DNA from 4 places in the Sphaerisporangium sp. NPDC088356 genome. Region 2 is predicted to be linked to each of the others. Evidence: riboswitches for the same ligand, from Rfam matches in the RefSeq annotation. Region 2 holds a riboswitch; each other region holds the start of a gene.
What was found. Region 2 has a riboswitch for cyclic di-AMP ahead of AB0O34_RS32040 (C40 family peptidase). Riboswitches for the same ligand answer to the same signal wherever they lie in the genome.

Region 1 (4,953 bases), on a different contig from region 2:
GATCAACCACGGGATCCCGAGGATCACCCCGTCGATGATGCGGGCGACCAGGCGCTGCCACCACTCAGCCAGAGGCGCCGGCGCGCCCGGGGGCTGCACGCCCGCCGGAGCGTACGGCTGCTGGTAGCCGCCCTGCGGGTAACCCGGCTGGCCGTAGCCCTGCGGGGCGTACCCCTGCTGGCCGTACTGCGGCTGCTGGCCATAGGCGGCCTGCTGCTGCCCGTACTGCGGCTGACCGTACTGCTGGTCGCCGTAGCCCTGCTGGCCGTACTGCTGCTGACCGTACTGCTGCTGACCGTACGGGGCCTGCTGGCCGTACGCCTGCTGCTGGTCCTGGCCGGGCTGCTGGCCGTAACCCTGCTGGCCGTACTGCGACTGCTGACCGTAGGCGCCCTGCTGGCCATACTGCTGCTGGCCGTACGCCTGCTGCTGGTCATAACCGGGCTGCTGGCCATAGCCCTGCTGCCCCTGCTGGCCGTACTGCGGCTGCTGGCCGTACGCTCCGGTGCCGCCCTGCGCCCCGTAGGCTCCTTGCTGGCCGTACTGCTGGCCGGAACTCGGCTGCGAGTCCTGCTGACCCTGCTGGCCCTGCTGGCCATATGCCTGCTGACCCTGCTGACCGTACGGCTGCTGGGGGTAGCCCTGGCCGTACGCTCCGGTGCCGCTCTGCTGCCCGTAAGCCCCCTGCTGGCCGTACGGCTGCTGCCCGTAGGACTGCTGGCCGTAGGACTGCTGGCCGTAGCTGTTCTCTGATGTCGGCTGGGGACGGTGAACGACCGTCACCTCCGGATCTGCGCCCGGGAGGGGCCGATCGGCGTTGTGCTGCTGCCCATATTGCGGAGATCCGGATGACGATTGATCGTCGTCCGGCTCGTCCCGTGGGTACGGCGGCTGTCCGGTGCTCACCGTGTCACCTCACTTCGGCTTCGCATGCGGCATGTCAGACACACATGCTGTGGTGTTGCCCAACGTAGCGACAGTGGCATCAGCAGTCACCTTTCCATCGCGTCATCCTGGAGGTCAAGATCGCGGGATCAGATGGAGAAGCATGCGCGTGTTACCGAGAGTGTTCGGCTTTACGTGTTCCAGATCGAGGAACTCGGCCACGCCCTCATCGTAGGAGTCGAGCAACTCGGCGTACACCTCCGGAGACACCGGAGTGCCCTGGACCTCCTCGAACCCGTGCTTGGCGAAGAATCCGACCTCGAAGGTGAGGCAGAAGACCCTCTGCAAACCTAGCTCCCGCGCGGTGTCCAGCAGCGCCGCCACGATCATGTGGCCGATGCCGAGGCCGCGGCAGCTCACGTCGACGGCGACGGTGCGGATCTCCGCGAGGTCCTCCCAGAGCACGTGCAGCGCCCCGCAGCCCACCACGACACCGTCGCTCTCGGCGACCCAGAACTCCTGGACGTCCTCGTAGAGGGTGACGGTCGACTTGCGCAGCAAGCGGGGGCCGTCGCCGGAATAGGTGTCGACCAGTCGCCTGATGGTCCGGACATCGGGAGTGCGGGCTCGCCTGACGACGAGCGTGCTGCCGGCGCGTACGGGCTCCACGACCTGCTCCATGACCGGCCAGCGTATCCGGCCTACGACGGCCCGGCTTTTCCGGCTGTGCCGGTTCGCGCGCCATAACGGACGGACCCAAAACCCCTTCCGTCCCCACTGCTGTCGCGCTGGGTAGCCGAGCGAGTGCCGTGCGTCGAAATCCATGGCCTTGTCGACATTTCATAGCCGATGCGGTGACGGACCTGCGATTTTCTGCGGCAAGTGACCCCCAAAGACCAGTAAACCCAGGGTAACGTGGGCCCGTCGTCGCAGCGGGCGTGATCTTCTCGTGACACGCCGGTTGTGAAACCTCAACAGAATTCGCAGTTCTGGTTGAGCAGGAACCTCGACTGCACTAGTGTCCAGCGTCAATGTCGGTCATCGCGCAGCGGTGGCTGAAACCGCCTAATCCCGGCCACATCCAAAGTGGCGGGGAGCCGGGGACCCAATGGTGAGACACGGGGCACACCCCGGCGAACCACCACCCCTGGGGTGAATCCGAGAGGGAGGCATCGCGATCCTCCATGGTCACGCACTCGGTAGGGCTACTCCGGCCCGAACCCGTCAGCTAACCCGGTAGGCGGCCGAGGAGAGGAGCTTGTTGGTGCAGCCTAGGCGCACGCCCGGAAAGAGCGAAGGCAGGCATGCCCGCTCCCGAGAGCGGAGCCCGCGTTCCTGGCTCGGCACGGTCATGGGAGCGCCCAAGCGCCTCCCACGCCGTATCGCGCTCGTCACCGTCACCCTGACGGCCGTGACCTTCGGGTCGCCGCTGATGACCGCGACCGCCGATCCCAAGCCCAGCCTGAACCAGCTGAAGACCCAGGTCGAGCACCTCTACAACCAGATCGAGTCACTCACCGAGCAGTACAACGGCCAGAAGGAGCGCCTCAAGCAGGCGCAGCGTTCCGCCGATCTCGCCAAGAAGACGCTGGCCAAGAGCCAGACCGATCTGGAGGAGAAGCGCCGCAAGGCCGGGCTGTACGCGCAGGACGCCTACATGACCGGCGGCATCGACTCCTCGCTGGCCCTCGCCATGTCCGGCGACCCCGCCGGCTACCTCGACCGTGCGGCCACCACCTACGCCCTCCAACTGCAGCAGGGCGAGGAGGTCTCGCAGATCACCAAGGCCATGGACATGGCCGAGCGCGCCAAGGCGAGCGCCAAGGCCCGCGAGGTCGAGGTCAAAAAGCTCGTCACCGACCTGTCGTCCCAGCGCGACAAGATCCGCGCCCTGGTCTCCAAGACCGAGAGCAGCCTGTTCAAGCGGGCTCTGTCCCAGGCCGGCCAGTCGTTCGGCAGGGCGACGAAGATCGACATCCCGATCCCGGGTCAGGGCAAGGCCGCCGAGGCCGCCAAGTGGGCGCTGACGCAGCAGCTCAGGCCGTACGTCTGGGGCGCCGCGGGCCCGACCACCTTCGACTGTTCCGGCCTGGTCATGTGGGCCTACCAGAAGGTCGGCATCAGCCTCCCCCACTACACCGGCGACCAGTGGACCGCGGGAACCCACGTGTCCCGGCAGGATCTTCGGCCAGGCGACCTGGTCTTCTTCTACAACGACCTGCACCACGTGGGCATCTACATCGGCGGCGGCATGATGGTGCACGCGCCTCACACCGGTGACGTCGTGCGGGTGGCCCCCCTCGGCAACCGGCCGTTCGCCGGCGGCGTGCGCATCGCCGACTGACCGCCCGAAGGCACCGCCCGCGCCCGCACGGCGCAGAGGAGCCACACGCACGGCACAGGGCAGGCCACACGCACGGCACAGAGCGACACGCGGGCAGGCAGTGGTTCAGGCCTGCCCGCCGCGCACTCCTCGCCGCACGGCCCGCACCATCGGCTAGATGAGCCGGCGACGCGCCGCCCAGGCCACCGCCTCGATGGCGGTGGCGACGCCGATGCGGTCGCAGATGCCCCGGAGGCGGCGCCGCACCGTGCGACCGCTCACATCCAGCCGGCGACCCACCCTGTCGACTGTCACGCCCTTGGCCAACTCGGCGAGCAAAAGAAGATCATCGTCGCTCAATCCCACACCGTCTGATCCCGGGGGAATGTCATTCTCCCGGGAAACCAGATCCGGATACGCCATCGGGTGTCCTCCCCCACGACGAACTCGGCAACATGCTGAATGCTTCGGCCCGCCCGTCAGGAACGGTAAACGCCATCTTGAAAGGTCGTCAAGCGCCGGCCTCGATACGCGTTACGTTCGTGATTGACATACCAGTCCATATGTGAACTACTCATGACATGTCCGCGAACCTATAGGTCTGCCGTACACCGACCGAGATCACGTGGGCACCCGGTCACGGCCCCGGCGAGGCGCGACCACGGTGCTGGTGGGTGGCGGGTTCCCGGCCCCGGCCTCCGGACCTCGGGCACGGATATATGATCAGCGCCTAATTCAGCCTCTGAAATACGGGTCGTTTCATACCTTTTCCGGCTGGACGGCGCGCGACATGCCGCCGGGCCCTGATTTGTCGCTATCGATCACGTCCGGGCGTCGTAATCGGCGCGGACCGCCTCCACGTCCCAGATATGGATCTCCGCCCACCGCTTGATCGCCATCATTACCGGCATGAGCGACGTGCCCAGTGGCGTCAGCTCGTGGCCGACCCGGATGGGCCCCGACGGTGTGACCGTGCGGGTGACGATGCCGTCGCGTTCGAGGCCACGCGGCGTCGTGGGCCCGTGGACGGCTGGTGCTGGCCCCTGAGGCCGCCCGCGGGGCTCAGCTGGTGTTGCGGTTGTAGATGAGGCGCAGGCCGATGAGCGTGAGCCACGGCTCGTGCACGTCGATGGAGCGGGCCTCGTCGACCACCAGCGAGGCGAGGGAGCCCGTGGCCACGACGGTCACGTCGTCGGGGTCGGCGGCGAGCTCGGGCGCCATGCGCTCGACGATGCCGTCGACCTGGCCGGCGAAGCCGTAGATGATGCCCGCCTGGAGTGCCTCGACGGTGTTCTTGGCGATCACCGAGCGCGGCCGTACGAGCTCGACCTTGTGGAGTTGCGCTCCCGCCGCCGCCAGGGCGTCGACCGAGATCTCGATGCCCGGGGCGGTCACCGCGCCGACGTACTCGCCCTTGGCGGAGACCGCGTCGAACGACGTGGCCGTGCCGAAGTCGACGATCACGCACGGCCCGCCGTACAGCGTGATGGCGGCGAGCGCGTTCACGATGCGGTCGCTGCCGACCTCCTTGGGGTTGTCCATGCGCACCGGCACCCCGGTGCGGACGCCGGGCTCCACGATGACGGCGGTGACGTCGCCGTAGTAGCGCCTGCACATCTCGCGCATCTCGTTCAGCACGGAGGGGACCGTCGAGCAGATGGCTATGCCGCTGATGTCCGCGCCCTTGAGCAGGGGGCTCTGGCCGAGCAGCCCCTGGAGGACGACCGCGATCTCGTCGGCGGTGC
Region 2 (4,953 bases):
CACGCCCGCGACGACCAGCGTCACCGCCAGGGAGAGGTACACCGGGACGTTCACGGCGGCGTCGAACGCGGCGGCGCGGGCGATCTGCCCGGAGCTGAAGTCGCGCGCGGGGTCGGGCGTCACGGCCGGAGCAGCGCCCGGCAGGGACCGCCACGGCGTGGTCAGCGCGACCACTGCGGCCACGGCCACGCCCAGCAGGACGAGCGCGATGCCCGCGGCGCGCACTCCCCCGCCCGCGCGCACGCCGCCGCGGGCCTTCTCGGTCAGCCCCGCCACGCGAGCTCCCTTCGGACGTACTCGCGCCAGGCGGCGGTGAACTCCTCCGTGGTCATCCCCAGAGCCCGGCCGAGCGCGGTCCGCGGGTCACTTCGCATGGACTCACGGTAGAGGGTCACGAGGGCACGCTCGCCGAAGCGCCCCGCGACATACCGGCAGGCGAGCCACGCCTCCTCGTACGCCTGCGCCAGCCGCGCGGAACCGGCGGCGAACGAGGCTGAGCCGGGGAGCGACCCCGGGACCCTCCCGGCGCGCACCTCGGCGCCCAGCTCCGCCGCGGCCGAGGCCACGGGGATCCCGGTGCCGAGGTAGCCCACGTAGTCGGCGAACCCCTCGATCAGCCACTTGGGCGTGCGCCCGTCGGCCGCGGCCCCGGTGGCGACGTGGGTGAGCTCGTGGGCCAAAACGACGTCGCGGCCCGCGCCGGTCAGGCGGGCGAAGGAGCGTGGTTCGATGATCACGCGATCGGTGCCGGCCACCGCCGCGAGCCCGCTCACCGCGGCGGGCGCGGCCAGCCGCGCCGCCTGCTCGGTGGTCGCGGGGACCAGGATCAGCGGCCGTACCGGCCCCGCGACCCCGGCGACGGTCAGCGCGGCACGGTCGGCCCTGCGGGCGAGGTCCGACAGCCCCGCGAGGCCCGGGCCGCCCGCACTGCCCACCCGGCCGATGACGACGGAACGCTCGCCCTGGACGACCTCGGCCCCGGACCAGATCTCCGGGTGCTCGCGCAGCACCGAGTGCGCCAGGGACAGCGGGCCGCCGGCGCCGGGAGGACCCGTCAGCGCGGCCAGCAGCCCCGCCAGTGCGGCCCAGAGCCAGACGACGCGCATGCGGGCAATCTACCTGCTGCCTCCGGCGGGCAAGGCCCGCGCGGAACCGGCGGAGACGTGCGAAGGCCCCGTCCGCCTCGAGGGGAGAGAGGTGGACGGGGCCCTCACGACCTTCGCGTGCTCAGCGTGCGGACGGGGAGGCTTCTCGGGAAAGGAGTCCTGGGAAGTCCCCTGGCACGCGGGTCACGCTCCGGGGCGGACGGCTCCGACGAAGCTGACCTTGCGGTAGCCGTTCAGCTTGTCGATGCGCACCCTCGCACCACTGTGCGGGGAGTGGATCATCTTGCCGTGCCCGACGTACATGCCGACATGGCCGAGACCGCTGAAGAACATCAGGTCGCCGGGCTTGAGGTTCTTCCAGGAGATCTTCTTCTTCACACTGCGGAACTGGCTGGCCGCGATGCGAGGAAGTTTCACTCCGGCCTTGCGCCAGGCGTACATGACCAGACCCGAGCAGTCGAACGCGCCGGGGCCGCTCGCACCCCACCGGTACGGGTCGCCGAGCTGCTTCTTGGCGACGGAGACGGCGGTGTGCGCCTTGATTCGCTGTTTGGCGACCTTGCTCAGCTTGGAGGAGCTCTGAGCGCTGGCCACCGTGGCGGCGTCAGCCGCCGTCGCCTGCATCGCGACCGCCCCGGTGGAGGCCGCCATGGTGAGCACGACACCGCCGAGGGAGAGGCGGGCGAAGCGAGACAGGCAGGGGTTTTGCGTGGTGCTGGACAGGATCGCTCCTTGATTCTTCCACTCACGCCTACCGGGTTAGCTGACGGATTCGGGCTTGGAAGTCGCCCTACGGCGCAATAGCGCCGACTCACCCCCTGACCCCACATTTAGGGTCAATTGGTTCCCCGGTTCCGTGCTCCTTGCCGCACGGATTCGGCAGGTCACCGCTGCCTGCGGTCCTGAATCGCGCCTTACTTCGACGGCGGTGACCATTGGATCTGTTCTACGGCGCCGGCCAGTTCGACCGGCTTTGCTCGCGACGGCATGGCGTGCTCGCCGCGGGCCAGAAACTACACAGATCCTCAAATACAGGCAAAGCCAGCGGCAAGTTCGTAGATCAATTAGAGGTGATCACTAACGGATAACGCCTGCAAATCAGGGGCCTGAGTTACCTAAATGTGATTCCCCTCACATATCCCGAAACGTGACCTGTCGTGAGTCACATCCGTCACTCCAGCCCCTCGGGTTAGCGATCTTCATCCAGCCGGCGGGGACGGCGCCTGGGAAGCGCCCACGCCCTCATGGCGTGCGAGATGTTCGGTGCGCCGTTCGGGCTGCTGATCCCGCTGGCCGGCCCGCTGGCCGGCCCGGGGGCCGGCCTGGCCTTCGTGGTCGTGGGAGGCTTCGGCGTCGTCGCGGGCGTGGTCGTGGGGAACGTCATCAAGTCGAGCTTCCGCCAGATGTACTGTCCCCGCGAGCTGATGGGCCGCGTCTCGGTCAGCATGCAGTTCGTCAACTACGGCACGATCCCGCTGGGCGCCCTGATCGCCGGGGTGCTCGGCGACTCGATCGGCGTCCGCCCGTCAATGTGGATCATCACGGGCGCCCTCGCGCTGACAGGTCTGGTCCTGCTCGCCGGGCCGCTCCGGCGGCACAGGGACCTGCCGTCCGCGCCGCCGTCCCCGGTCACGGCAGGGTGAGCCGCACCGCCTGCCCGTGCCCATCCCCGGCCTGACCCCGATCACCGTCGGCTGGGCCGTCCGCCAGTGGGACGCCCTCGGCCCACTGGCCACCGAGTTCGGCGACCCCGTCACCGCCACCGGGCAGGGCGCTCAGGGACGTATGGCGCCGAAGATCCCTCGGTAGGACGAGAGGGGGACGACCTTCACGACGTCCCCCGTGCGGGGGGCGTGGACCATCTTGCCGCCGCCCGCGTACATGCCGACGTGGCCGAGACCGGAGGCGAACAGCAGGTCGCCCGGCTGCAGGGCGTTCAGGGAGACCCGGCGGGAGGCGCCCCAGGAGTACTGCTCGGCGGCGGTGCGCGGAAGGCTGACACCGGCCGCACGCCAGGCCGCCTGAGTGAGGCCCGAGCAGTCGTAGGAGCCTGGACCGGTCCCGCCGTACCTGTAGGGCTTGCCCACCTGCGCGAAGGCGAACTGGAGCGCCGTGCGCGCGTTGCCGGAGGCCGAGCCGGTGTACTTGATGCCGGCACTGTTGGGGTTGCCCGCGTTGTAGGCGTTGAGGCTGCGGAGCAGGCGCTCCTGCTCGCCGACCAGCTTCTCGACGTCCTTCTTCTGCTTGCGCAGGTCGTCGAGGAGCTTGATCGCCTTGTCGTACGCGCCCTTGGCCTTGTCGCGGTGGCCCTTGATCGAGCGGGTGGCGTTCTCGAACTCCGTCAGGGTGCGCGACTGGCCCGCGGACATCTGGTCGACCGAGGCGAGCCCGCTCAGCAGCGACTCGGGGTCGTTCTGGGTCATGAGGCTCGGCCAGGACAGCATGTCGCCCGACTGGTAGGTGCTGACCGCGACCGACACCAGACCGGCGCGGAGCCCCTCGATGGTGTCGAGCTGCTTCTTCAGCTGCCCGTTGAGGTCGTTGTACTCCTTGCGGGCCTTCTTCCAGTTCTCGCCGGCCAGGTTGTAGCGGTCCACCACCTTGTCGGCCTGGTCGTTCAGCTTGGCGAGCCTCGCCTTGGTCTGGGCGACCGTGGGCTTGGGCTTCGCCTCCGCCCCGCCTGCCTGCGTCAGCAAGACGACGGCGATGAGACCGGCGGCCACCGGTACCCGCCGGACTCTCCGGATGCCACGCACGGCCACTGGGACGCCAGCCCCCTCATGTGAGACAAGTGAGACAACCTGGGGCGTGATCCTACAGAAGTCGTACCGCTAACTGCACCTTTTCATCGGGAATTGGTTTCAATAAGACAACCCCGGTTTAGCGGACGCGCGGGAGTTCAGGGGGCACCCCAGACCTCGGGCCCAGACGGGCCCGGAGACGACGAATCGGCCGGTTCAGGCGCGGCTGAGGCGGCGGAGCAGCAAGGTGGCAGGCACGGGCCGGGCGCCCATGCGGCGCACCGAGTCGGCCACCTCGCGGTCGGACGACACGACGGCCACCGCACGGCCCGGGGGCTCCGCGCGGACGAGCTGCCGGATGAGGTCGTCGGCGATCTCGCCAGGGGCGCTGAACAGCACGCGAACGCCGCGCGGCGCGGACACCTGGACCGGGCCGTTCAGCTCCGCGCCGTCGAACGCGCACGTGACCTCGACCCTGGTCTGCACGGCGAGGCCGCCGAGCCCCGTGAGCAACCGCGAGCGCTGGTCAAGCAGGGTCAGCGACGGATAACCGGTCTTGGTGACGTTGTAGCCGTCGACGACCAGATGCAGGTGCGGAATGGCCAGGAGCTGGTCGAGCAGCGCCGGGTCGTCGTCCGCCAGCGCGCGTGCGGGCACGGCGCGGACGGACGGGCGGCCGGGGCTCACCGCGGTCACTGAGTCGGCCGGTTTGCTGATCGCGACGGGCAGGGCCAGCTCGCTGCGCAGCCCGGCCGCCGCGTCCTGGAGGCTGTCGAGGAGCACGCGGATGCGGGCGTCCTCGATGCTGCGCCCCTCGCGCGCGGCGCGCCTGCTGGCCTCCACCTGGCGCTCGGCGTCGGTGAGCCGCTCGCGAAGCTTGCGCAGCTCGCTCTCGGTCGCGCTGGTCGCCGAGGTCACGGCGGCCCTCGCCTCCTGCTCGCGGACCTGCAGCCCGGCGGCGCGCTCCTCGGCGACCCTGACGCGCTCCCTGGCGTCGTGGAGCCTGCGCCGCAGGTCGGCGATCTCCGCCTTGGACATCCTCAGCTGCTCACGCAGCCGGTCGGTCTCCTCCTTGGCGGCCGCCTTCTGCGCGGCCAGCTGCTCGC
Region 3 (4,953 bases), on a different contig from region 2:
ACGGCCGGCTCTAGGCTCCAGAGCATGGCATCGGTAAATGTGGAGCGTACTGACGACGGCTTCGTGGCGCGCAACGCGCGCGGAGCGGAGGTCGCGATGGGCAGCGGCGACCAGGAGGGGGTCTTCACCCCCGTGGAGCTGCTGCTCGCCGCGGTCGGAGGCTGCAACATCGTGACCGTCGAGCCGCTCACCGCCCAGCGCGGGCACAGGCTCGTACGGCTGGCGATGACGGTCCAGGCGGAGAAGGCCGAGCCCACGCTGCTCGGCCCGGTCACGATCACGTACGACGTCGAGCTGCCCGAGGGCGACGCGGAGGCGGACGAGGTCTTCCGCGCCGTGGCCCACCGGGTCCACGAGCGGCACTGCACGGTCAGCCGCTCCCTCGAAAAGGGCACCGAGGTCAAGGTCGAACTGCCCGAATAGCCGCCTGGCCCGGCGGGTCCGGCCGTACCCGGTCATCCGAGCGACTTAGACCGAATCTATACCCGGGGATGACGAGTAGCTCAGGCCCCGGTATGTAGTGTTAAGGCAGGTCAAGAGGGATGCGACCAGCCGCCCGAGAGGGCGCCGCAGAGCTTTTTGCCAGAAGGACGCGGTGGGGGACCGCGTCCGTACAGCGGGACCGCCCGGTGCGTTTGGGGGAAGGCATCGGCGCTGGACCGTGTAGATCGGGGCCGGGCAGGCGGGGGACTGTCCGGCCCCGATTCATGTCTCCAGGCTCTTGACCGTCGACCCCCTCGCCGCGCCCGCGCGGCACTTCCCACCCTTCGCGCACGCCCGTCTCGACGTACGGGCGTGCGCTTTTTCATGCCATTCGTGTGCCATGTTCATCAGCAGTCACAGGCGTCACATTGATCTCCCCGCCGGCCCCTACGCTGAACTCGCCATGGACCCTAATGTCCGAAGTGTGGGGGTTTGTGGTGCGAAGGTAGATCTTATAATGCTTTGTAGTGATTTCGTTTGCTTTGTCCTGACTTGGTGGGTAAGGTTTCAACCACGAAAGGGGTGGTGACCTGGTCTTCAGCCGAAGGCCGCCGCCTCAAGTGTCGAATCTCCAAGGCCCATCAGGCCCAGGGGAACCGGGGACCCAAGTTCTTCGGGGTGAATCCGCGCAAGCGGTAGGGCGACTCCAAGCCCGAACCCGTCAGCTAACCCGGTAGACGTGATTGGAGAGGAGACCCGAGTGGAGCACCTCACTCCGCGCAGTCAGTCCGCCGGGCAACCCTAGACCCGGATCTCGCCGTCAGAAGCGGCGGGCGAGTCGGCTGCTAGCAGCCGTGCACCGAGCGATCCCTCTGTGACACATGATGGCAATCCGCCGTCGCTAACGGACGAATACGGACGCGCGCTCAGCGCCGCGATCGACCCCTGTGGTCTCGCTCGCATCCTGAGAGCGCTTTCCACCCCCCGCACCGAAATCTTGACTCTCGGAGCGCGGGTCCCCTTGTCTTCTGACGAAAGATCCTATCCTCCATGCCTTTTTTCAAGAACACCCCCAAATGTCGATGGACGTCAGGCTTCGCCGGAGTCGCCCTCGCATGCGCGACCGCCGTCTGCGCCACCAGCACAGCCCACGCCGATGACAAGCCCCTGACCCCCGTTCAAACCCAGGCCTCGAAGCCGATGCTGCTCAAGGGCTCGACCAAGGCGTCGTACTTCTGGGACGACTCCTCCGGCCGTATGGGTGACACGGGACTGCCGGCCATCGGCAAGCCCATGCAGAAGGGCCTGTTCGCCAGCCCCAGCTGGCCGCTCGGAACCGAGGGGTACGTCCTCTACAAGGACAAGAAGGCCCCCTTCTTCATCGGTGACCGAGGCCCGGGCATCCCGTCCGAGAGCGGCGTCATGCTGGACATCGACGGGAAGACCTTCGCGGAGCTGACCGGCGGCACCTTCAACAACTCCTCCCTGGTGGTGACCGGTTTCGACGCCGGCCACATCAAGGTCGACTACGTCATCACCAAGTGGGGCAACGGCGTGGGCAAGAAGAACTACCCGGTCCCGTTCTCCAACGGCGCGTGGGGCGTCGTCGACAAGAACCCCGCCAAGCCCCCGGCCCCTGTGGTCCTCGCCAACGGCTGACACCCGGAGGCCTCCGTACGGAAGGCCTCACGGAGAACCACCTGAAAGCCCCGCATCACCACTGTGGATGTGCGGAGCCAGGCCAGGACTGCTAAAGTCACCGTAGTCACGCGCCGCTAGCTCAGTTGGTTAGAGCAGCTGACTCTTAATCAGCGGGTCCGGGGTTCGAGTCCCTGGCGGCGCACCACGCTTTGACCGATGACCTGGGCACTCTCCACTTGACGGCGGGTGCCCACAGTCATTTCCCGGGGCGCTTGCTCGTGAGGCCGCGGCCCGCGATCCACGACGCGTCCGAACTTCCGCGGCCAGCGCCGGAACACGACGAGGTTCCGGAGGGCAAGCCCACCGACACCGCGGCGCACACTGAATGAACGTGACCGGCACGGGAGAACGACTAGCGCCGCCGGGGTGGCCGCCTGTCCACATGCGAGGTACGGGCGTCGTCCGGCGGCGACGGGTGGCGGTACGGTTCCGGCGGCATGGGGATGCCCTGGCGCCACAGGTCGCACAGGTAGGTGTTGCGACGGTGCTCGTCGTCCGGGTCGCGGGGGAGCGGGAGGCGCAGGGCGTCGACGAGCGTGAAGCGGTGGAGGTCGATGGCGGCCCGCACGGCCTCCCCGTAGGCGACGGCGGCGTGGACGGCCCCCACGTACGCCACTCGGGCGATCACCAGCGGCACCAAGGCCAGCAGCAGCCACCATCCCGAGCGGGCCAGCAGCGCGCCCGCCACCACCGCGGTCGCGGCCATCGTCACCGACAGGCGGGCGGAGGTGTCCAGGATGTCGCGCCGGTCGTCGACGACGGCCTTGACGTTCTCGCCGAGGAGCGGATAGAGGCGCGGCCACGCCACCACGGCGTCGAGCCCGTACGGCTCGCCGGCCTGGGACTCTGTGGCCGCCAGGACATTCCCGAGTGCGGTCGGCCGCAGCAGCTCCGCGGGCGGGTACAGCCGCCGTAGCCGGGTGCCGGCCACCCCGGCGGCCTGGATCCCGGCTTCCGCCACATACGTCTCGGCTCCCGCCGCCGGTCCCTCGGCCGTGCCCTCCTGACCTTCGACCGTGCCCGCCTGTCCCTCGGCCGTGCCCTCCTGGCTCTCGGGTAGTTCCTCCGCGGAGGCCAGCCGTGCCCGGAGGCGTCCCTGCCTCGCACGAGAGCGCCTGGCCAGGCCGGCCGGCGGCCATTCGCCCTCCAGCAGGCGGACCAGCGCCAGCTGCAACGGGGTGCCGAGGACGGCGAGCAGCGTGATCGCGACCCCGAGCAGCACCACCTCACCGGTCCGGAGTCCCGCGGCCGTACGCCAGGCGCGCCCGAAGTCGACCGGGCGGCCGGGCGCGCCCGCCCACACCAGCACCAGGACCATGAGGGAGGCCGCATAGGTGGGCAGGTAGTCGACCAGGAGGAACCGTCCTCCGGAGATGCCGGGCTTGGCCAGCGCGTCCAGGCTCACCTGCGCGTCTCCATCGGCCCGTGCCCCTGAGGGCACGTGGGCGTCATGCGGGGATCGAGGTGGACCCGTCGCGTCGCCGAGCCGCACGTCGCGCAGGCGAAGCGGATGATCCGGTAGCGGAGCGACTCGCCGGGAAGCGTCGCGCCCGCGCCGTCTCCAAGCGATCGCAGCACCGCCGAGCCGAGGCGTACGAGTCGGGACCGGCTGGAGACACCGGCGACCTGGTCTCCCACCACGAGGACGGCGTACTCGATCGAGGCGTCGTCGGCCAGGAGGGACTCCAGCGCCTCGGTGGCGTCCAGGACCGAGCTTCCCGGCGGCAGGTCGAGACGGACAAGGCCGGGATCGTCGGGAGTGTCGTCCAATAGCACGTCGAATCCATCCACAAGTTGTGGACTATCAGTAGCCGCGAGGTCACGTCCAGCCGTACGGTCGGATCCGTGGACGAAGCCGTCTTAGCCCGGATCTACGCCTGTGTCAGGGCCTACCAGGAGGAGGGCCACGCCGACGGTCTGTTCTCCGAAGAGGCCCTCGCCGACGCCGAGCGGCTGCGCGGCTCATCAGAGCCGGAAGCCCTGCGCGCGCGTGCCTGGTACCACTGGTGCCGGTACGAGGCCGACGGCGAACTCGCCGACCTCGCGGTGGCCGTCGAGGCCAGTGACCTGCTGCGCGAGGCGGATCCCGAGGCCCGGCCCTACGTGCTCGGCCACGCCCTCGACCACCTCGACGGCAGGGCCGCAGGTGAGGAGCCCGAGCTGCTGACCGACGGCGAGGAGGCCGCCTGGGCGGGGCTGTTCTTCTCTCTCGGCGGCGCCTGTGGCGAGATGTTCACCGCCACCCAGGACCTGACGCAGGTGAACCGGGCGGTCCTGGCGATGGACACCGCGCTTGGGCTGCTCGGCGAGGCCGACACCGCGACGCTCCCGGCGACGGTCATGCTCGGCCGCTTCCTGTCCGTCCGAGGGCAGGCGACGGACGACCGTGAGGACCTGGAGGCGGCGGCCGGCCGGCTGGGGGACGCCCTGCGGCTCGCACCGGCCGATCACCCGTTCCGGTCCGGCATCCACCTGTTCCTGTGCGGGGCGCTGGCACACGCCTACCTCCTGGACCAGCGGGCGGAGACCGCCGCCGCGCTCGCCGAGGTCTTCGTCACCGCGCTGGGCGAGGTCCCGAGGGACAATCCCGACTGGACGGCGATCGCCGAGCTGGGCAGGGGCATCGCGGGTGACGCCGGTGACGCCGGCGTCGCGCTGGCCCGGGTCGCCGTCGCCGCGAGGCCGGTGGGAGACCCCGAACGGCCGGTCGCGCTCTACGTCCTCGGTACGAGGCTGGCCGTTCACGCTACGGCCGGCGGGTCGGCCGACGACAGCGTGCGGGCCGTCACGGCGCTGCGCGAGATGGTCGCGCTCGACACCGGCGTGATC
Region 4 (4,953 bases), on a different contig from region 2:
CGACGAGCACATGCGCGCCGCCGAAGGCGTCTGGGCGCTTGGAGACGTCACCGGCAAGGGCGCCTTCACCCACATGGCGATGTACCAGGCGGAGATCGCGATCGCCGACATCCTCGGCGAGCGCGGGCCTGCCGCCTCCTACCACGCCGTCCCGAGGGTGACGTTCACCGATCCCGAGGTGGCGGCGGTGGGGATGACCGAACGGGAGGCCCGCGAGAAGGGCATCTCCGTACGAACCGCGTTCACCGAGCTCTCCTCGTCCGCCCGGGGCTGGATCCACCGGGCCGACGGCTTCGTCAAGCTGGTGGCGGACGAGCGGGTGCTGGTCGGCGCGACGATCGCCGGGCCGTACGCGGGCGAGATGCTGGGCATGCTGACACTCGCCGTGCACTCGCGGGTGCCGATCGAGCAGCTCAAGACCATGATCTATGCGTATCCGACATTCCACCGGGCGATCGAGGACACTCTCGGGCAGCTCGGCTGACCCTCGCGTCTGGAACGCTCAGCGTGACGCCGGCCGCTTGCCGTGGTTGGCCTTCTTCTTCCTGCGGGCCTTGCCCTTGCGCGCGCGTCTGCCCATCTCGCGGTCTCCTCTCCGTGCGCCTCGTGCACCCACAGTGCCCCTGGCGCCTGAGCCGTACAAGGCCCAAACGTCAAAGAGTGCACAGGCCACGGGCCGCGTCCGTCATAGGTGTGTCTTCCCCGTTGTGAGCTCTCCGCCATCAAGTTTCAACATCGGACCGTTAGTAACGTGCGATAATTTGTTGGAATCTGTTGAAGAGGAGAGAACCATGCTGGCCCAGCAACGGCAGCAGGCGATCCTCGAGCGCGTTCGCAGGAACGGCGCGGCACGGGTCGCCGACCTGGTCCGCGAGCTCGGGGTGTCCGATATGACCATCCGCCGCGATCTGGAGGTCCTGGCCGAGCGCGGGCTCATCGAGAAGGTGCACGGCGGCGCCACCGCCACGGGCGCGGGGTCGACCGAGGAGCCGGGGTTCGCGGCCAAGTCCGTGCGCCAGCAGGCCGAGAAGGAGGCCATCGCGCGCCGGGCCGCCGAGCTCGTACGCCCCGGCACCTCCGTGGCGCTGTCGGCGGGCACCACCACGTGGACACTCGCCCACCACCTGGCCGACATCCCCGAGCTCACCGTCATCACCAACTCGGTGCAGGTCGCCGACGTCTTCCACCGGTCGGGGCGTGCCGACCAGACCGTGGTGCTCACCGGCGGCGTACGCACCCCGTCGGACGCGCTGGTCGGCCCGGTCGCCGTGGCCGCCATCCGCCAGCTGAACGTCGACACGCTCATGCTGGGCGTGCACGGCATGAACCTCAGGGCGGGGTTCACGACTCCCAACCTGCTGGAGGCCGAGACGAACCGCGAGCTGGTCGCGGCCGCGCAGCAGCTCGTCGTGCTCGCCGACCACACCAAGTGGGGCACCGTGGGCATAAGCACGATCGCCAAGCTGGAGGAGGCCCACGTCGTGATCAGCGACACGGGCCTGCCCGAGGAGGCCGGTTCGACTCTTTCCGACCAGGTCGGCACCCTGATCCTCACCGATCCCGCCGGCGCACCGCAGGTGGTGGCCCAGTGAAGCGCACGGCCATCCGCCTCGCCGACGGCCGCGAGCTGATCTACTTCGACCGCCGCGACGACGCCGACCGGAGCACGCCCGACACCCGCGAGCTGCCCCCGCGTCCTCCGGCCTCCGAGCTGCGCCACGACCCGGTCATGGACGAGTGGGTCGCGGTCGCCGGCCATCGGCAGAGCCGTACGTTCCTGCCTCCCGCCGCCGAGTGCCCCCTGTGCCCCTCGGCGCCGGGCCGGGCGACCGAGATCCCCTCCCCCGAGTACGACGTCGCCGTCTTCGAGAACCGGTTCCCGTCCTTCAGCTTCCACGCGGGCGACTACGAGCAGGTGGGCGGCCTGAGCGAGGTACGGCCCGGCCTCGGCCGCTGCGAGGTGGTGTGCTTCACCTCCGAGCACGGGTCGTCGTTCGCCGCCCTCTCCCCCGAGCAGGTGGACCTGGTTCTCACGGCCTGGGCCGACCGCACGGCGGAGCTCGCGGCGCTGCCCGGCGTGGAGCAGGTGTTCTGCTTCGAGAACCGCGGCGCCGAGATCGGCATCACGCTGTCCCACCCGCACGGGCAGATCTACGCCTATCCCTACGTGACGCCCCGCACCCGGCAGATGCTGGCCTCCGCCGGGCGATACCGCGAGCGGACGGGGGGCAACCTGTTCGCCGACGTGCTCGCTGCCGAGCGGAAGGCCGAGACGCGCCTGGTGGCGTCGAACGACCACTGGACGGCGTTCGTCCCGGCCGCGGCCCGGTGGCCGTTCGAGGTGAACGTCTACCTGAACCGCCAGGTCCCCGACCTGTGCTCGCTGGACGCCGAGGAGCGCGCCGCCTTCGGCCCCCTCTACACCGATGTGCTCCGGCGGCTGGACGGCCTGTTCGGCGTGCCGATGCCGTACGTCGCGGCATGGCACCAGGCCCCGGTGCGCACCGGGCGCGACCTCGCCTACCTGCACCTCCAGCTGTTCAGCATCCGGCGGGCCAAGGAGAAGCTGAAGTACCTGGCCGGTTCCGAGTCCGCGATGGGCGCCTTCGTGAACGACGTCCTCCCCGAGGAGGCGGCCCGGCTGCTCCGGTCCCAGGATGACCTGGGGTGATTTCCGCCCCCAAGTCGCCACAAAGGGGGCTTTACCACTACCATCCATCGCACACCGGCCGTATCGGCTGGTGTGCCTAATCCCAGGTGCCCCGCCTGGGAACCGGGGACCCATTGGTTCTTGGGGTGAATCCACTTCGTGGTAGGGCGACTCCGGCCCGAACCCGTCAGCTAACCCGGTCGGCAGATGGAGAGGAGTGGGCTCTGCCCCCGACTTCGGGCCGCTACGCCTACGTGGCCGCCAGCGTTCTGACCGCGGCCGGGCTCATGCTCGGCCAGGCGACGGCGGGAAACGCCGCGCCGAAACCCACAGAGAAACAACTCAAGTCGCAGCTCGCCTCCCTCGGCAAGAAGGTCGACAAGCTGATCGGCGAGTACAACGCCAAGCGCGTCGCCGTCGCCAAGGCCAAGGCGGCCGAGAAGTCGGCACGCGAGCGCCTGGTGAGCGCCGAGACGGACCTCAAGGCGGCGCAGGGGCAGGTCGGCGACATCGCCCAGCTCCGCTACCAGGCGGGCGGCCTCGGCATGGTGGGCGAGCTCATGGCCCCGGGATACGGCGACGCCGCCATGCTGCAGCAGCTCCAGGCCGAGCAGTCGGCGAAGCTGGCGGGGTTCGCCTCGGCCAGGGACGCCCGCAAGAAGGCCGCCGACGACGCGGCCGAGCTGACCAAGCAGCTCCGCGACGACGTCGTCGAGGTGACCGGCCAGCGCAAGGACGCCGAGAAGCTGATCGGGCAGATCAAGGACAAGCTCGACCAGCTCGTACCGACCGCGCCGGGCAAGCGGGCGAACGGGTCGTGGGCTCCGGAGCTTCCCACCGGCGGCGACAACATCACCCCGAGGACACGACTGATGCGGGCCGAGGTGAAGAGCCACTTCTCCCTCGGCTTCCCGGTCGGCTGCTACCGCGCGGAGAACGACGGCGGTGAGCACCCGCTGGGCCGCGCATGCGACTTCATGCTGAGCTCAGGCGGCGCGATGCCCTCGGCCGGGGAGGCCGCGCTGGGCGACCAGATCGCCGCGTGGGCCATCAAGAACGGCCGCAAGCTGGGCGTGAAGTACGTCATCTACAAGCAGCGGATCTACAACCTGGGATTCCCCGGCTGGCGTGCCATGTCGAACCGTGGCGGCGTCACCGCGAACCACTTCGACCATGTCCACATCTCGATGTACTAGCCACCGGCCGGCCGGTGGTCAGCCGAGCCGGGCGGTGAGGCTCTTGGGGGCGATCAGGCGGTAGGCCTCGGTGACGATCTCGGCGATCTCGGCCCAGTCGGCGGGGACGTCGAGGTAGACGCCGAGCCAGCCACGATGCCCGACATAGGGCGGGCGGAAGAACCGCTCGGGCTCCTCGGCGACCATCGCCTGCTGGGCGCCGGGCGGCGCCGCGCACCAGAAGGCCAGGCGGTCGTCATGATGGTGGTCGGCCAGCGTCACGAAGGTCTTCTTGCCACGCACGAACCAGGTCGGCGCGCCGTGGCTCAGCCGCTCGCTCGTCTCGGGCAGGGCCAGGCACAGGCGTCGTAGCCGCTCCAGCGCCTGCGACGGCTCGATCTCCACGTGCTCACCCTAGAACATCGATCACCTGTTCGGATCGCCGTGGGCCTGCCGGTCAGCCCGACAGGCGGATCGGGTTGACGATGTCGGCGTAGATGAGCAGGGTGCCCATGACCAGGAGCACCGCCGCCATGGCATACGTCAGGGGCAGCGCCTTGGCGATGTCGACATGGCCGGGGGCCGGACGTCGGCGCACCTTGGCGTACCCACGCTTGAGCCCCTCCCAGAGGCCTCCGGCGATCTGGCCGCCGTCGAGGGGCATCAGCGGGATCAGGTTGAACAGGCCCACCGCGAGGTTCACCCCGGCGAGCAGCTGGAGCAACCCGACGATCTTGTTCTCCACCGGTACGGGCGCCGCGGCGATCTCGCCGCCGATGCGGCCCGCGCCCACGACGCTCATCGGGCTGTTGAGGTCGCGCTCGCCTCCGCCGAAGGCCGCCTGCCAGACGCCGACGAGCTTCTCGGGGAATCTCGTGAGTGCCTGGGCGCTGCGCTTGGTCACGTCCCACATGACGCCGACGACGTAACCGGGGCCCTGCTTCTCGAGGACGACGGTGGGGCTCACACCGAGGAAGCCGACGGCCTTGTCGATCTTGGTCGGGTCGTCGACCGACGGGCGGTCCTGCGCGACGAGGTTGGCGTTGAGAGTCATGGGCTTGCCGCCGCGCTCGATGCCGATGGCGACGGGCCCGGCGCCGTGCGCCCGGACGACGCTGGTCGCCTCCT

Region 1: it holds a riboswitch for cyclic di-AMP, as region 2 does, so the genes downstream of both, AB0O34_RS12065 (NlpC/P60 family protein) here and AB0O34_RS32040 (C40 family peptidase) in region 2, are expected to answer to the same signal.
Region 3: it holds a riboswitch for cyclic di-AMP, as region 2 does, so the genes downstream of both, AB0O34_RS01365 (hypothetical protein) here and AB0O34_RS32040 (C40 family peptidase) in region 2, are expected to answer to the same signal.
Region 4: it holds a riboswitch for cyclic di-AMP, as region 2 does, so the genes downstream of both, AB0O34_RS24110 (hypothetical protein) here and AB0O34_RS32040 (C40 family peptidase) in region 2, are expected to answer to the same signal.

Annotation. Positions count from the first base shown of each region.
Region 1 covers NZ_JBFBIK010000024.1:11,100-16,052, reverse strand. Annotated here, with positions in the region: gene AB0O34_RS12075 (RDD family protein) at 1-783, opposite strand, end outside; gene AB0O34_RS12070 (amino-acid N-acetyltransferase) at 1,021-1,554, opposite strand; cyclic di-AMP (ydaO/yuaA leader) riboswitch at 1,938-2,144, shown strand; gene AB0O34_RS12065 (NlpC/P60 family protein) at 2,150-3,229, shown strand; gene AB0O34_RS12060 (LuxR C-terminal-related transcriptional regulator) at 3,383-3,631, opposite strand; partial or broken gene AB0O34_RS12055 (winged helix-turn-helix transcriptional regulator) at 4,030-4,203, opposite strand; gene AB0O34_RS12050 (type III pantothenate kinase) at 4,271-4,953, opposite strand, start outside.
Region 2 covers NZ_JBFBIK010000137.1:3,201-8,153, forward strand. Annotated here, with positions in the region: gene AB0O34_RS32030 (M48 family metallopeptidase) at 1-276, opposite strand, end outside; gene AB0O34_RS32035 (hypothetical protein) at 264-1,106, opposite strand; gene AB0O34_RS32040 (C40 family peptidase) at 1,290-1,757, opposite strand; cyclic di-AMP (ydaO/yuaA leader) riboswitch at 1,840-1,998, opposite strand; gene AB0O34_RS32045 (hypothetical protein) at 2,363-2,749, shown strand; gene AB0O34_RS32050 (NlpC/P60 family protein) at 2,882-3,829, opposite strand; gene AB0O34_RS32055 (NYN domain-containing protein) at 4,064-4,953, opposite strand, start outside.
Region 3 covers NZ_JBFBIK010000002.1:35,923-40,875, reverse strand. Annotated here, with positions in the region: gene AB0O34_RS01370 (OsmC family protein) at 25-423, shown strand; cyclic di-AMP (ydaO/yuaA leader) riboswitch at 1,035-1,179, shown strand; gene AB0O34_RS01365 (hypothetical protein) at 1,474-2,082, shown strand; tRNA gene AB0O34_RS01360 (tRNA-Lys) at 2,193-2,269, shown strand; gene AB0O34_RS01355 (hypothetical protein) at 2,477-3,529, opposite strand; gene AB0O34_RS01350 (hypothetical protein) at 3,526-3,900, opposite strand; gene AB0O34_RS01345 (CHAT domain-containing protein) at 3,970-4,953, shown strand, end outside.
Region 4 covers NZ_JBFBIK010000072.1:11,222-16,174, forward strand. Annotated here, with positions in the region: gene AB0O34_RS24095 (NAD(P)/FAD-dependent oxidoreductase) at 1-484, shown strand, start outside; gene AB0O34_RS24100 (DeoR/GlpR family DNA-binding transcription regulator) at 792-1,592, shown strand; gene galT (galactose-1-phosphate uridylyltransferase) at 1,589-2,671, shown strand; cyclic di-AMP (ydaO/yuaA leader) riboswitch at 2,735-2,870, shown strand; gene AB0O34_RS24110 (hypothetical protein) at 2,905-3,846, shown strand; gene AB0O34_RS24115 (MmcQ/YjbR family DNA-binding protein) at 3,865-4,230, opposite strand; gene AB0O34_RS24120 (site-2 protease family protein) at 4,283-4,953, opposite strand, start outside.